2 regions of the Paenibacillus sp. FSL M8-0212 genome follow, and region 2 is predicted to be linked to the other one. Evidence: predicted binding sites of a transcription regulator. Region 2 holds the regulator's gene; the other holds the start of a gene.

Region 1 (7,323 bases), 2.2 Mb from region 2:
CGGGCCAGTGCAATTCGTTGCCTTTCCCCACCGGAGAAACGCAGACCTGTCTCCAGCATCGGCGTATCATATCCCTGCGGCAAGGATTCGATCAGACCGGATAAATCTACTTGGGCGGCCACCTGACGAATCTGCTCATCTGTTGCATGCGGACGTCCAATCCGCAAATTATTGGCTACTGTGGTGTCGAACAGGTGTGGGCTTTGATTCAGCACCGCAATGACATCAGTGACACTCTCACCCAAGGTTTGCACAGGCATATTATTGATCAGAACTTTCCCCCCAGATGGACGCAAAGCCCCCTGAATCAGCTTCAACAAGGTTGATTTGCCGCCGCCGCTTCGTCCAAGAATAGCCAGACGTTTGCCTTGTGGCAGATGAAGGGATACATCCTGTACGGCATAAGTATCATCAGATGCATAGCGGTAACTAACGTGATTGATCTCGATGTCTGCTCTGAGTTTGGGTGGAATGCGAAGACGAATTCGTCTGTCCGGGATATCATTCGCAGATGGCAAGGACTCGGATGGCTGTCCAGCCATCACGTTGCCGTTTTTTACTACAGAGATCGATTCGCCCGTTCCATCCGCATCACCGGCTCCATTCTGCAACGGAAGATAATCTTTCCCTTCGAGCTGTTTCAAGCGATCCAGTGATTCCCGGTACTGTGGAAGATGCTCCACCGCATCCCCTACAGGCAGAAGTGATTCCGTAAGTGGAAATAACACCAGCACAAAAGCAGCAATCATCACGGCAGGTAACTGTCCGACAGAAGCGGCGTTCCCAGCCCATAACGTAACCGATAATACCATCAGGCCAATGACACACTGAGCCATCAGATCACGCCAGCGTGTCCAGCGCCGCAATTTGCGACGAACCGCGTCGACATGTTCTTCCGCCTCTTCCTGCTGCTGAACAAATTCCGCGGCTCGCCCACTTGCAAGCCAATCCCCCAGTCCAAGCACACCGTCGGTCAGACGGGTATACAACCTGCTATTTTCCTTTTTCAGCCGTACACGCCATTTCCACGTCACTTTCAGGGAAATCGCAGGTAACACGGCAACGAGAAATAACATATACAAGCCCATCCACACCGCAAATCCCAGATCAACACTGCCAAAGGCAATCACAGCCCCACCGTACATCACAAGCGCGGTGACGGCGGGAAAAACGGTGCGCAGATAGATATCCTGCAACCGCTCCACATCATCGGCGAGTGCTCCAAGCACATCCCCGGTCTGCATACGAGAGCGCAGGAACAGGGCCTGTGGCTCCAGAATGCGATATAACTTCACCCGCTGATCGGCCAACACCCGCAGTACGGCATCATGGCCTGCCAATCGCTCGATATATCGAAAGACGGCGCGGAATATCCCAAATGCACGTACACCAACAATAGGTACATACACCATCAGAATATTTTCAGGACGCAGCGCAGACTTGGAGATCAGAAATCCGGAGGTGAACAGCAGCAGTACCGCACACAAGGCAGCGCATGTACCTAGCGCAATGACTGCAATGAATCTCCAGCGGTACTGTGCCACATACGGAGCAATCCAGCTATTTTTTTCTTTTCCGTTACGGACGGTCTCCATGTGTTCATATCCGGACTTCATTTTATATCGCCTCCATCTGGGCCTGAATCATCTGATAATATACACCTTGTCGTGCCAGTAATTCCTGATGTGTTCCCGTCTCTGCCACTGTGCCGCCATCCATGACAATAATTCGATCCATATGCGGCATCCAGTGCAGGCGATGGGTAGCCAAAAATACAAGTTTTCCTTCAAACAGCGGCATCATCGTCTGTTTCAATTCATACTCTGTTTCCACATCCAGATGAGCTGTCGGTTCATCAAGCAGCAGGATGTTCCGTTTACTAAGCAGGGCTCTTGCCAGCGCCACCCGTTGCTCCTGCCCACCACTGAGCTGTCTGCCGCCAGCCCCAATAGGCTCATGTAGCCCACCGGATAATGAGGACAGCAGCTTGGTTAATCCAGCTGCGCTAATGGCCTTAGCCACCTCCGCATCCGAAGCCTCCGGCATGTAGAAACGAACGTTATCGGCCAGACTTCCACTAAAGATATACGGATGCTGCGGGATAGCTGCCGTCTGTCTTCGCCAGGATTCGAGCATATCCGATGTAACTGGCTGACCGTTAGCCAAAACTTGACCCGACGTAGGCAATTGGAACCCAGCCAACACATCAATCAACGTGGACTTGCCTGCTCCGCTGGCGCCAATAATACCGATTTTGCCGAGACCTGTAATCTGAAATGTGACATCCTTTAGCGAATAAGGACCTTCATCATCATGCCGTACCTGTACATCCGTTAGAGCCAATCTGCTATTCTCATTCCAAGAGAACACTGAGGAAGAGGAAGAAACAAGCTCAGGAGTAGTAGAAACAGAGGCAGGATCAGGAGCAAGATGCCCCGCAGCCGTTTTATCATTCAACACGACACGTATGGTCGAAGTAGCGGCTTTCCTTTTACCCAAAGATAATGATGGTGTAGATCCAGCCTCGTCCTCTGCCGTAACGGGATGTGCAACAACATTTGCATAGGCTTCTTTTTGTTTCTGTTCGGCGACTTTCCCCCGTTCAATCACTTGGTTGATAGCCGCTCCGGCTTCCTTACCGTCCAATGTGGCATGATAATCAGCGCCGAGCATACGTACAGGCAGGAAATATTCAGGTGCCAGAATCAGTACTGTCAGTGCAGGGCCAAGCAGCATATGTCCCTCCGTCAGACGTAATCCCAGACCAACTGCCACGGAAGCAACGGACAGCATGGTGAAGAAATCGAGAGCAAACGAAGAAAGAAAAGCCATGCGCAGGGTAGACATCGTCGCCTTCCGATACCGCTGACTGACCCGCAGAATGGACCCTTCGTGTGTTTTGCTCTGTCCCAACGTTTTCAGCGTTTCCAGACCCCGCAAGGTGTCAACAAAATGGTTAGCGAGTGCTTTGTAGGACCTGAATTGTCCATCTATCTTGCGCTGCGCAGCCAAACCAATCAGAATCATGAACACGATCAGGATTGGGAGTGTCAGCATCAGAATAACCCCGGACATTAGATCCAGCTTAAACACATACAGCAGAATGACGATAGGTGTGAATCCTATGCCCAGCATACGAGGAATGAATAGTTCGAGATACGTCTTGTATTGAGCTGTTCCCTCACGTGCCAGGGTAACCAGATGGCCTGTGCCTTCCGTCTTGGCATAACGCGGCCCGAGCCTGAACCACTGCTCCACCATCTGTCTGCGCAGATCGGTCCCTGTCCTCTCCGCATATCGTGATGTCACGAGTTGTAACCAGAAGGATAAGGCGTAGCGGGCGGCAAAAGCAGCCAGGAACAGCAGCAGTACCGGGTACTGCTCCGTTACGGATGAACCTTCAAACAATGCCGTGATGGCCTGTGCCAGCCATTTGGCTTGCATAATGATCGTCATCGCCTGTAGCAGCACCAGCGCTGAGGCCAGCGCAAGTACCGGCCGGATGCCCGGCAGCTTCATTAGCCCCCGTCCCATATCAGTACTCCAGGTGGTGCTGCTCGTTCAGACGTTTGCGGAAGATATAATAACTCCAGATCTGATAACCGAGAACAAACGGCAGCAGTGTGCAGGCTACAATTGTCATTACTTTCAATGAATAAGCGCCCGATGCGGCATTGTATACAGTCAGGTCATATGCCGCTCCAAAGGAACTCACCATCACTCTTGGGAAAAGTCCAATAAAGACCGAGGCAAAAGCAATTGCAATCACTGCCCCAGTCATCCCAAAAGCCCAGCCTTCACGCTTCTGACGAACAAAGTATGCCGCAAGTGCAAGCGAGACTGCGCCGAGTACAACCATAATCCAAAGAGCCCAGCCGCGTACGGCGAACACATCGGTCATGAAATACGTCATTAACGCGTAAACAGCGAGCAGTGCAGCCAGCGGCAGCATTAATTTTTGCGCTGTCTTCAAGGCACGCTCTCTGAGATCACCTACTGTTCGTAGTGATGCAAACAGCAATCCATGAACCAGACACAGCAGGGTTACGCTCAAGCCACCAATCACGGTGTACGGATTAACAATATCGAGGAATCCTGCACGCAGCTGCATCTCCCCATCAATGGGCAGACCTTTCATCAATGTGGCAAAGACCACGCCGAATAGGAAAGGCAAGAGCGCGCTGGAGACAACAATGATGATGTCCCACGTTTTGCGCCAGCGCTGCTGTTTCATTTTACTGCGGAATTCGAAAGCAACTCCGCGACCAATCAAGGCGAGTAACACCACTACAAGTGGCAGGTAAAAACCACTGAACAATGTGGCATACCAGTGCGGGAAGGCGGCAAACATCGCGCCCCCTGCTGTAATCAGCCATACTTCATTACCATCCCAGAACGGACCAATCGAGTTGATCAGAGTCCGGCGTTCACGATCTGTTTTGGCGATAATACCTGTAGACATCCCCACACCAAAATCAAAACCTTCCAAAAAGAAGAAACCAACAAACAATACGGCAATCAGCAAAAACCACAACTCACTTAGTGACAACGGAATAACCTCCATCCACGCCGAACGGATCGGCCGATTCATCGTGATCTTCTGGCTTCTCGACCGCAAATGGCCCTGCCTTGATCTCACGTACGAACAGGTATACCATCACGATTCCGAGAACCGTATACGCAGCGGTAAAAGCAATGGTCGAGAACAGGATCATTCCTGCGGATACATTCGGTGAGACTCCGGCTTCGGTGGTCATATAACCAAATACCGTCCATGGCTGTCTTCCAACCTCGGTCATAATCCAACCTGATGTATTGGCGATAAATGGCAAGGATATAGCGAATCCCATCAGACGCATAAACCACTTCCCAGCGACCTCCAGCTTCTTACGCATGGCTAGGAACGTACCGTATAGCGCCAGTGCAATCATCAAACCACCCGCTGCAATCATGATACGGAAACTCCAGAACGTTGTCCGTACTGGCGGGATATAGTCCCCCGGTCCATACGTCTGTTCATACTCAGCTTGAAGCTCCTTCATGCCTTTGACACTACCGGAGAACTTGCTGTAGGACAGGTAACTGAGCAATCCAGGGATTTTGATCTCACCCGTACTCTCCTGTTTATCCGGATCAATAAAAGCGACCACCGTCCATGGTGCCGGATCTTCTGTCGTTGTCCATGTGCCTTCACTGGCTGCCATCTTCATCGGCTGTGTCTCCACGAGATATTGAGCCTGGAAGTGTCCGGAGAAAGCTACACCAAACGAGGAAACAAGAGCGATAATGATCGCAATATTAAACGATTTGCGGAAGATCTCCACATCCTGCTTTTTCATCAATTTGTAAGCACTGATCCCGGTTACGACAAAAGCCCCTGTCATCAATGCCCCAAAAATCGTATGTGGGAATTCGACGAGAAGCTGACCATTCGTGATGAGTGCAAAGAAATCATTCATCTCGGCTCGGCCGTTGTTAATCTCAAACCCGACAGGATGCTGCATAAATGAATTGGCTGCCAGAATCCACAGCGCGGACAGGAATGTGCCGACAAACACCAGCCAGATGCAGGCCAGATGCACTTTTTTGGACAAACGATCCCATCCGAATATCCACAAACCAATAAATGTAGACTCCATAAAAAACGCCAGTAGCGCTTCAATAGCCAGTGGCGCACCGAACACGTCCCCGACAAATCGGGAGTACTCGGACCAGTTCATACCGAACTGGAACTCTTGCAAAATACCTGTGACTACCCCGACGGCAAAGTTAATCAGGAACAGCTTGCCCCAGAACTTGGCCATCGTTTTGTAGATTTCCTTCCCCTTAACAACGTACAACGTCTCCATAATCGCAACCAACAGTACAAGACCGATGGATAGCGGGACAAAAAAGAAATGGAAAATCGTTGTAAGTGCATATTGGATACGCGATAACATAATCGGATCCATACCGTTACCCCTTCTTTCTGTTCACTTCGCAGTATGCGTATTTGGCATTGAAGCTGCACCTTCGCTGTCTGTCCGCCAAATACGTTGATGAACGTATTGTGCCAGATTACCTATTTTATACATGTGAGAATTATCACAATCTTCGTCTCTAGAGCAAAAAAAAGTGATCCTAGTCACACAAAAGATAAAATTCAGCCTATTATCACAGCTTGCCAACTGTATCTATTCATGGAAGATACTCATGTTTGGAACGGAATGCCCATATGTTAGTCTCAGGTATATCATGCGAAGTACCGTGAGGGCTTTACATATGAAGTGAAAGCATGAAGCACATGCAGAGCGAATGACGCTCCATATTACAGTCAAGGTGAGGTGAACTATTCATGGAAAAACCTGCACCACTACCAGGTGAAGACACCGAAGCCAGCCTGGATAAGGTCAGTACAGCACAGTCCCCTGTCCGATATGTTCTCTTCCCTCGCAAAGGTGGCTGGTCATCCTTTCCCTATCCCGATATTGCTGCACTGCTGTCGATCGAGGGAGAGGTCTTCTATGTCAGCAGCCTGACGCAAACAGAAGATGTACCTCCGGTCATTACCGTCATCTCCCTCCCTGAAGCCGAGCAGCTATTGCTGGAACCTCGCACCGTAGCCGTAGTCGCCCATCCCTACTGGCTTATGGCTACAGCCTCGCTGGAGCCGGAGCTATGTATCGTCCTGCTCCCTGAGCCTGCTGGGGAAGAATCATCTTCTCCCCTATGGGAGAGCAGTATTTCCAAACTGGTCGGCATCGCCGATCTGGTAGGCACATCCTCCGAGACACGTTATATGAAGCTGTTATTCCAAGGCGTACGTGTTATCTGGCTGGGCGGCGAAGACCCTGCACCTGCGGGTACGATGCAAAAGGATGATCTCGAAGTCCCTCTCCGGGACTACGAACTGTTCTTCCTGCATGCGCTGCGGCAGGTCCTGTCAGGCACTCCGGATAGCGTCACCCTGCTCCAATGCAGTGTACGTGCCGACTTCTACCGCCAGCTTCGTGCCAAAGCAGGTGCACATGAGACGATATCCTTTTTGCTGGCAGCCTATGAATACTTACTTGAAGATCGGCGGGCCGTCCATTCGTTGCAAGAGGCCTTCACCCATGCAGTCATGAATGGTCGCAGTGATTGTGTGATCTCCCATTATCGATTCCTGTCTGCCATTCATGCCCGGGCTGGAGAGTTGGAGGACGCCCTGCGAGTGTACGGAATTAGTGCATCCGATGAGCAGGAACGGCATCATTATGAACAGTTATGTCGCTGGCTGGAGGCAGGAGAAGATCAACTTGTACGAGCGGAACTACTGCGTATGAACGATGATTACGGAAATGC
Region 2 (9,417 bases):
GAAAGTGCAAATTGTGAACAACAACAATGGTGCACGTCTGGAAACTTATGTGATTCCAGGACCGCGCGGGAGCGGGGTCATATGTCTTAACGGCGCAGCTGCACGTCTGGTGCAGCCTGGAGATAACGTCATTATCATTTCTTATGCCATGATGTCCCAAGAAGAGGCAAATACTCACAAACCAACCGTTGTATTTGTAGATGGACAGAATAAACCTGTACAAACGATGAAGCAGGAAGTCCACGCGACAATTATGTAATCGACTGGTAAGGAGAATGAAATCGGCCCTTGAAGCAAAAAATGAGTACAGGTCACTGCACTAATCCATTTTTTCAAGGGTGGGGATGCATCGATGTTCCAGCATGTTTTCGCAGAAATGAACGACATGTTAGATGAAATTATCAAGAGCTATCCTTCCGCTGAAGGCCTGAACAAACAAGAATTGCTGCAAAAGTGGAATTTGCTTAAGCGGATGAGTGACGGAATGCTGGATGAATGGCTGATGTTTGAAGAAAAGATGAGCCAGGTGAGGGAGCGGGAGATGGATAAGCCTGCTTCCCTTGAACCGGAACAGGAAGCTGTTACCGCTCTGCCTGAACTCCATCTGGAATGTTTCAGTCGTGGTCAGGGCTATTTCAAACTACAGATGTATCCGCAGGCGATCATGCAGTTCTCCCGGGTTGTGACCGACCATCCGGAGAGTGCATTGACTCGTTTTTACCTGGCGCTCGCGTATCTGAATTTGGAACAAATGGCGGAAGCCGGGACACATTTGCAGCAGATCATGTACCTTAAGGGTTCACCTCGCTTGAAAGGGCTTGTATGTAACGCCCTGGGCTGTATTCAAGCCAAGCTTGCGAATCCTGAAGCTGCATGTTCACTCTTTGCACAGGCCCTTCAGTATGACCCGACATTGACCGAACCACTGTACAACATGGAAGCTTGCAGGTTGAACAGGGGAAAATTGCAATATGCTAATCAGCTGACGACCCTTCATTAAGCGGGAATTCGGCGACAAAAAACGGTGTTCCCTCCTTTGGCATAGCGGCGGGGACACCGCTTTTTTGTCAGTTAATTTTCAAATCCCCTTTTTTTTGCTATGCTGTAACATAGACTGGAATGGAAGGGACCGTACATTGCAATGAAATTTGCCGTATTGGATTTCGAAACAACCGGCACGCAGTCCGACGGTGAGATTATACAGGCCGGACTTGCCATCATAGATCATGACTACAGCATAACTCAAATATATAGTTCTTATGTGAACCCTGGTGTACCGATTCCCCCGTTTATTTCGGGGTTGACGGGTATTACCGATGCAGATGTGGCGGACGCTCCTTCACTCGAAGAGATGATGATGGAGATGGTTCCGCTACTTAATGATGTGGTGCTTGTTGGACACAACGTCGCTTTTGATTTTCACTTTTTGCAGAATGCTCTTGACCGTTGCGGTTATTTGCCGTTCACTGGCCGCATTCTGGACACGATTGATTTTCTGAAGATCACATTCCCATCACTGGGTTCTTATCAACTCGGTTATGTGTCTTCCGAATTTGGATTTCAACATGATCGCCCTCACCAGGCAGACAGTGATGCACTGGCGACAGCCTATGTGCTGCTCAAGTGCCTGGATGAGTTAAAGGAATTACCGCTCATAACGATTCAGCGCCTCAGTGACCTGTTTGCACCAGAAGACAGTGACTTGGGCTGGTTCTTGGACGGAATGCGCAGTGAGAAGGAAGCAGAGCCGATTCAGGATCTGGACGGACATACCTATTATCGTCAGCTTGCTCTTAATGTAAGTGATTGGACCGATATTGGTGCACCACGCGATGAGCGGGAGGCTAACCCCCTTGATGGTGTAAGCTTCGAACAGTTTATGGACCAGGTTCGGGAGAACCTGAAGGATACGCTGGATCATTACGAAGAGCGTGAAGCGCAGACTCAGATGTTCAGCAGTGTAAGGCAAGCCCTGGATGAAGAGAAACATCTCTTGATCGAAGCTGGAACGGGTACCGGCAAATCTCTAGGGTATCTGTTGCCTGCTATTTACGAAAGTGTGAAACAAGAACAGAAAGTTATGGTCAGCACGCATACGATCAATCTGCAGGAGCAATTGAGAGAGCGGGACATTCCGATGCTGACTCAAGTGGTTCCGTTCCCGTTTAAGGCTGCTGTATTCAAAGGACGTGGACATTACCTGTGCCTGCGCAAATTTGAACACAAAATCAATAAACGTGAGTTCGCCACACCTAAAGAGGATTATTTCACAGCTGCTCAGATGATCGTCTGGCTAACACAGACCGAAACCGGAGATGATGAGGAACTTAACCTTAGCGGACGCGGAGGGGACTTCTGGGAGACGGTACAGAGCGAATCCGAATCATGTCTGGGAAGATCCTGTCCATGGTTCCGCAAATGTTTCTACCATCGTGCCAAACATGAAGCAGGGTTGTCTGATATCGTAATCACCAATCACTCCAAATTATTTACGGATGTGAAAGCCGCGCATCAGCTGCTGCCAGCCTATGAGAGTCTTGTAATCGATGAGGCACATCATCTGGAGGATGTCGCTGGTAAACATCTTGGAATGCATATGAAATATTTCACTTTGGTTCATACACTGACCCGCCTGTTTAAAGACAGTCGTAATGGTCAGCTGCCTATGCTTCGTTCGCAGTTATCCGGGCATGAGAATTCGGTGCAATGGGGCTCCATGGTGGATCAGATGTTCCCGCTCGCTCTTGAGGTCAAGGAACTGTGGGATCGTATGAGCGATGCCTTGTTTGGTCTGTTGCCTGAACGAAGTGATGCTTCACCGGGCGAGACGGGGCAATTTTCACTGCGTCTGAAAGCATCTCAGAAACCTGCAAAATGGCAGGAGTTGCAGGATCTGGAGAACCAGATCTATGTGACTCTGGGCGATTTGGTTCGCAAAGGGGACAAATTGCTGCTTGAAGTGAAAGAGGATCAGGATGATTATCAATCGGATAGTCTGATTACGGACATTACAGGATTACTGAAAGATCTGACCACATTGAAGGAGAATCTACGTTTCTTCATGCGAATGGATGACGCCAAAACAGTGTACTGGATGGAAGCCAGCGGCCAGTTCCGCAGTAAATCACTCCAGCTGTATGCCGTACCTGTAGATGTCAGTGCCCAACTTAAGGATTTGTTTTTTGATAAAAAGAAAAGTGTTGTGCTTACATCAGCTACGCTTTCGGTAGATAAGTCATTCCAGTTCATGATTGAGCAGCTTGGCTTGCAGGATGCTTCCGAGAATAATCGGTTGTTAACGTCGATGCTGCCATCACCTTTCAACTATCGCGATCAGGCACTTCTGGTGATTCCGCGTGATTTCCCGAGTGTGAAGGGAAGTGTGGGTGATGCGCACTTTGTTAATATGCTGGTGCAATCACTCGCAGAGACGGCAATTGCTACGCGTGGACGCATGATGGTTCTGTTTACTTCATACAAGATGTTGCGACAGGTCTATGATCCGCTGAAGGAGGCGCTGTCTGGCAACGACATCTCGTTGCTTGGTCAAGGCGTTGATAGTGGAAGTCGTTCCAAATTGACTCGCAGGTTCCAAGATGCCAAAGCAACAGTACTTCTGGGCACAAGCAGCTTCTGGGAGGGTGTAGATATTCCGGGAGAAGCGCTGACCTGTCTCGCTATTGTAAGATTGCCTTTCCAACCGCCGAATCATCCGTTGGTGGAAGCCAAGAGTGAGTTGCTTCAGGAACAGAAGAAAAATCCGTTCATGAAACTGTCCGTGCCACAAGCGGTCATTCGTTTCAAGCAGGGATTTGGCCGATTGGTGCGTACAGCAAAGGACAGAGGAATTGTCATTGTTTATGATACACGTGTGATTGAAGCGTACTATGGTAAATTCTTTTTATATTCATTACCAGGTCCCAAAATGGAGCATATGCTCACGGAGCAGATGGTTCCACGAATCACCGAGTGGTTGGAAAAACCTGCTAATGAACAAGAATAATGGTTGTTCTGTTCGTTATATCATTGCATGACACTATCGTTTGGCGTTAAACTTTATTAGATATTTCCGTATCCGATTAGAGCAGTTGCACGTAAGAACTTATAACCTAAATTACAAGGAGCATTCTGTATAAAATGTCACGTTTATCTTTGAGTTTATACAGAATGCTCAACTTTTCATCTATTATTTTTATCGTGGCCTTGGTAAGGGGGAGCAAGAATGAAATCGGATAAAATTTCGGAAGCGGTGGTACGACGTCTGCCTGTATACTTGCGCTATTTGAGCGAGTTGCACCAGCGTGAGGTGGCTACTGTTTCTTCTCAAGAGCTTGGACAAAGGCTGGATCTGAATCCGGCCCAAATTCGAAAAGACCTGGCTTACTTCGGTGATTTTGGTCGTAAAGGGATCGGGTATGATGTATCCTATTTGATCGAGAAAATTCGTCACATTCTCAAAATCGATCAGCAAATTAATGTAGCTCTGGTAGGTGCGGGTAACCTCGGACAGGCCTTGTCCAACTACAACGCATATCTGAAAGACAACATGAAGATTGTTGCTGTATTTGATGCATATGGACCGAAGATTGGTAGTCAAATCAACAGTTTGACGGTAAAACCAATGAATGAATTGACGGAAGCGGTTAAAACGGATAACATCCGCATCGGTATTATTACGGTTCCGGATACGGAAGCTCAAAATGTAGCCGATCAGCTTATTGAATCGGGAATTGAAGCGATCCTTAATTTTGCACCAACAATTCTAAAAACACCGCCGCATATCCGCATTCACCATGCTGACTTTACAACGGATCTGCTTAGTTTGGCCTATTACTTGGAGACTGGAAAGGACGATGAGGAAGATGACAACAAATAGATGGGTAATTCACAACGGCAAATTTGCCGTTAATGAAGGCGGCACAACATGGAACGTTGTTCAAGGATACATGGTTGTTGAGAATGACAAGATTGTGCATATTGGTGAGACATTGCCGGATGGAGACGAAAATTGTACCAAAGTGGATGGAAAAGGATTGTTCTTCCTGCCGGGTCTGATCAATACGCATGGTCATGCAGCGATGTCGTTGCTCAGAGGGCACGGAGACGATCTTGCGTTGCAAGTATGGTTGCAGGAAAAAATGTGGCCGATGGAAGCGAAAATGACTTCAGAAGACGTATATTGGGGAACTTCGCTATCGGTGCTTGAAATGTTGAAAGGCGGAACTACAGCTTTCCTGGACATGTACGATCACATGGATCAAGTTGCCAAAGTTGTGGAGCAATCCGGCGTTAGAGCAGCACTGGCACGTGGTGTAATTGGGCTGTGCTCGGAAGAAGAGCAACTGCGGAAGCTGGAGGAGTCGGCAGCGTTTGCACGTGAGTGGAATGGACAGGCCGATGGTCGCATTACAACCGTAATCTCGCCACACGCACCATATACATGCCCTCCTGACTACATAGAGAAGCTTGTACAGGTCGCAAACGACCTAAACCTTCCTCTTCATACACATATGTCGGAAACGCTTCGTGAAGTCGAGCAGAACGTGGCTGATTATGGACTGCGTCCTGTAGCACATCTGGAGAAACTGGGCTTTTTCTCCCGTCCATCCCTGGTTGCACATGCGGTGCATCTGAATGACGAAGAGATTGAGATTCTGGCCCGTCATGATGTGGCTGTATCCCATAACCCGGGAAGTAACCTGAAACTCGCTTCCGGTGTTGCGCGTGTACCTGCGTTGCTGAAAGCAGGAGTTACCGTGTCACTCGGAACTGACGGACCAGCAAGTAACAACAACCTGGATATGTTCGAGGAAATGAGACTGGCTGCATTGATCCACAAAGGTGTATCTGGTGACCCGACGGCAGTGCCAGCAGGCGAAGCGTTACTACTCGGAACGTCATATGGTGCCAAATCAATCTTCTTGAACAATACCGGAGCACTCCAGGTCGGCATGAAGGCTGACTTTATCGCCTTGGACATTGAACAGGCACATTTCTATCCACATACAGACCTGATCTCACATACGATCTACTCGGCTTCTGCCAAAGATGTTGAGCACGTATGGGTGGATGGGAAACAAGTGGTGAAACATGGCGAATGTCTGACGCTGGATGAAGAGCGTATTTTGCGTGAGTCTCAATTGGCATTTGATGGTCTGCTTGCTCGTTAATTGCAGGATAGAGCATCATAGGGAAAGGAAGTTCGGCTTTTGAAGAAAAAAAAGAAGTGGATATGGATTTCGCTGCTTGCACTGGTTCTGATTCTGTTTGGACTTCAGCGTTATTACGTCCATGTCACGCAGGACCAGCGCAAGGAAGAAGCGCTCGCCATACAGGCAGCTCAGGAGCAACTGGGCATTACATCCTATGATGAATTGCGCAAGTACATCTGGGGAGACAAAGAAGGCTCTGACAACATCTACTGGACCCTGATCGGCAAAAATAAGGATAACCAGGATGTTATGGTTTGGGTTAAATTCGATGCAAACAATCAACCGGCTAAGGGTGCAAACGCTGTACACAGTGAGCTGCTGCAGAATGGCATGTCCGAAGCGCAGATCCGCAATCGCTTCAGTTCTGAAGTTCCTGCCGGCGAGATTAAACGAATCATGCCCGGAGTTGTGAATGGAATATATGTGTGGCAAGTGTATTATAAAGACGGTACGCATAACCACTATCGTTTTTATCGTTTTAGCAACGGAGAACAGGTGGACCTGGTCTACACACTCCCGAACAGCTAGAACAAATAGAGTGACATAGCTAGAGAATGAATGAAACAAAAGAACCGGCAGACGGATATCCGACTGAACCGGTTCTTTGTGTTGCCCGTAAACTTAAATAATTTAAATAGTTAAAATTAATAATTTATTCATATTTTCGCCTTCGAAATTGTATATACGATGTGATATACTCAGATATGTACTCAAAGTTACATTCAAAACAAATAAACCTGTCGAAATTATCGCAGGAGTCAATGTGCACATATTCTTATATACCAATAAGCCAGTAGGTTGGGCCAAAATCTGGGAGGGGTAATTCACTTGAAACTAAAAGTATTGCCTATTGCTTTAACTGCCGTCATTTCAGCCGTTGTGTTGTTTGGAGGTTGGTTTGTATATCGTCAGGTGGCTGTGCAGAATCCGATTGAAAAGATGGTTACCCAGTACGATGGAGTCAATGACGTTCAATTAACTATTAACCGCAATGACGTACAATTGAAACTGGATCTGCAACCCGATGTTGATTTGGGCAGACTGGTACAATATATTCACAAAGAAGGACAGAACTTGATTGGAACACGTTCACTAAAATTGGACGTTGTGGATCATTCCAGTGAAGCACTGGAAAGTTGGTGGGGTGATGCGATGTTTACCGTAGCTCAGGCGATGGAGAACAAGCAATACACCGAGATTACACCAACGTTGTCAAAGATGGCGACCAATGGAATTAAGGTGAATACAGCGATGGATGACAACAATGTATATGTCAGTCTCAGAGACGGAGATGCCAGCAAGTTTATTATTCTGCCGCGTGTGCCCGGTCAGATAGGAGTGTGGCCTAATGCCTAAGTGGACAAAAGAAGTTGCCATCGGATTTTTTCCCGTATTGATTATTTTTCTTGCTTTTACTGGTGTTAATATTGTTCCGATTCTGATTGCAGCGGTGCTTGTCGGAGCTTTGCTGTTCATGATGCAAATGCGTGGCGGGATTACAGTAGGCGCTGCACAGGAACGTAAACGGAAGAAAAAAGGACCTTCCAAGCTTACTTTTGAAGAAATTGGCGGACAGGACAGTGCCAAGCAGGAATTGCGTGAAGCACTTGACTTTCTCATCAAACATGAAGAAATTCGGAAGTTCGGGATTCGCCCGTTAAAAGGGATCTTGCTGACGGGCCCTCCAGGGACAGGAAAAACGTTGATGGCCAAGGCTGCTGCCCATTACACCGATTCTGTTTTTGTAGCAGCATCTGGCAGTGAGTTCGTGGAAATGTATGTTGGTGTGGGTGCCAGCAGAATTCGGGATTTGTTCAAGGACGCGAGAACTCGTGCCACCAAGGAAAATAAGGAAAACGCTATTATATTTATCGATGAAATCGATGTGATCGGGGGGAAACGTGAGGGCGGTCAACAGCGTGAATATGATCAGACCCTCAATCAGCTCTTGACGGAAATGGATGGAATCTATTCTTCCGATACGCCGAGAATCCTTGTTATCGCTGCAACAAACCGCAAAGAGATGCTCGATAGCGCTCTGACGCGCCCGGGACGTTTTGACCGCCACATTCAAGTGGACTTGCCTGATAAGAAGGGCAGAAAGCATATTCTGGAACTGCATGCGGTGAATAAACCTCTGATGAAGGAAGTTAATCTGGAGAAAACAGCTGAAGAATCGTATGGTTTCTCCGGTGCACAGCTCGAAAGTGTGATGAACGAAGCAGCAATATACGCCATGCGGGACGGGCTGTTGAACATCGAACAGCGGCACTTGTCCCTGGCTATTGATAAAGTCATGATGGGTGAGAAGACAGACCGTGAGTCCAGTGTGGAAGAGAAGAAAAGGGTCGCCATTCATGAATTGGGACATGCCATTATGGCAGAACTTGTTCGTCCAGGCAGTGTTAGTCAGGTGGCACTTAGTCCGCGTGGTCAGGCGCTGGGATATGTACGTCATAACCCGCAACAGGAACAGTTCCTCTATACGAAGCGCTTCTTGGAAGAGCAGATTATGATTGCACTCGGAGGAGCAGCTGCGGAGGAAATGTACTACGGTGGTCGTTCCACAGGGTCACGCAATGACTTTGATCAGGCAACCAATGTGGTACAGACCATGATGGCTTCCGGGTTGACTTCACTTGGGATTGTGAACATGGATATGGTGACAACCGAGGAACTTATGCGAGAGAATAAATTAATTTTGCAAGAACTGATGGAACAGACAAAGCGGTTGCTTGAAGAACAACGGACAATTTTCGACAATTCACTCGACATCTTGATTCGTGAGGAAGTTTTGTCTGGCGAACAATTTCGTTGTCAATTTCGTGACAGTGCCCTTCTACCAGCATAATTTATTTATGCTGGTTATTTTTTTTTACATTTCACTCGTGCTAAGATATTATTATATGTTGGGTCGAAATTTGTAATTTTCGGCGAACAGGGTACAATAGAGAAATAGAGAACCGAAAGGATGGAGCAGAACCATGTTTTTCAAAAAAATAGGAGTTGTCGGCGGCGGTACGATGGGGCAAGGTATTTCCCAGATGCTAGCAGCCAAAGGACTTGATGTGCTTCTCGTGGAGCATACAACACAAAAGCTGGATCATGCATATGACATGATCGAAACCAATCTGGATAAACAACTGGAGAAATGGGCGATTACAAAAGCGGAGAAGAAATTGATTCTTTCCCGTATTACCAAGGT

The links. The regulator Rex, encoded in region 2, represses fermentation and respiration genes when NADH is low (regulators of the CRP and FNR family bind a similar motif). The targets are predictions, from matches to a motif close to TTGTGAAATATTTCACAA.
Region 1: the regulator Rex is predicted to act here: its motif matches at 6,073-6,090, upstream of MKX68_RS12895 (cytochrome ubiquinol oxidase subunit I).

What each region holds. Positions count from the first base shown of each region.
Region 1 covers NZ_JBBORP010000001.1:2,893,952-2,901,274, reverse strand. The annotation lists gene cydC (thiol reductant ABC exporter subunit CydC) at 1-1,616, opposite strand, end outside; gene cydD (thiol reductant ABC exporter subunit CydD) at 1,618-3,534, opposite strand; gene cydB (cytochrome d ubiquinol oxidase subunit II) at 3,536-4,591, opposite strand; gene MKX68_RS12895 (cytochrome ubiquinol oxidase subunit I) at 4,536-5,951, opposite strand; gene MKX68_RS12890 (tetratricopeptide repeat protein) at 6,335-7,323, shown strand, end outside.
Region 2 covers NZ_JBBORP010000001.1:5,133,564-5,142,980, forward strand. The annotation lists gene panD (aspartate 1-decarboxylase) at 1-259, shown strand, start outside; gene MKX68_RS22730 (tetratricopeptide repeat protein) at 377-1,000, shown strand; gene dinG (ATP-dependent DNA helicase DinG) at 1,142-4,003, shown strand; gene MKX68_RS22740 (redox-sensing transcriptional repressor Rex) at 4,223-4,876, shown strand; gene MKX68_RS22745 (amidohydrolase) at 4,863-6,170, shown strand; gene MKX68_RS22750 (DUF5590 domain-containing protein) at 6,210-6,740, shown strand; gene MKX68_RS22755 (hypothetical protein) at 7,041-7,568, shown strand; gene MKX68_RS22760 (AAA family ATPase) at 7,561-9,063, shown strand; gene MKX68_RS22765 (3-hydroxyacyl-CoA dehydrogenase family protein) at 9,197-9,417, shown strand, end outside.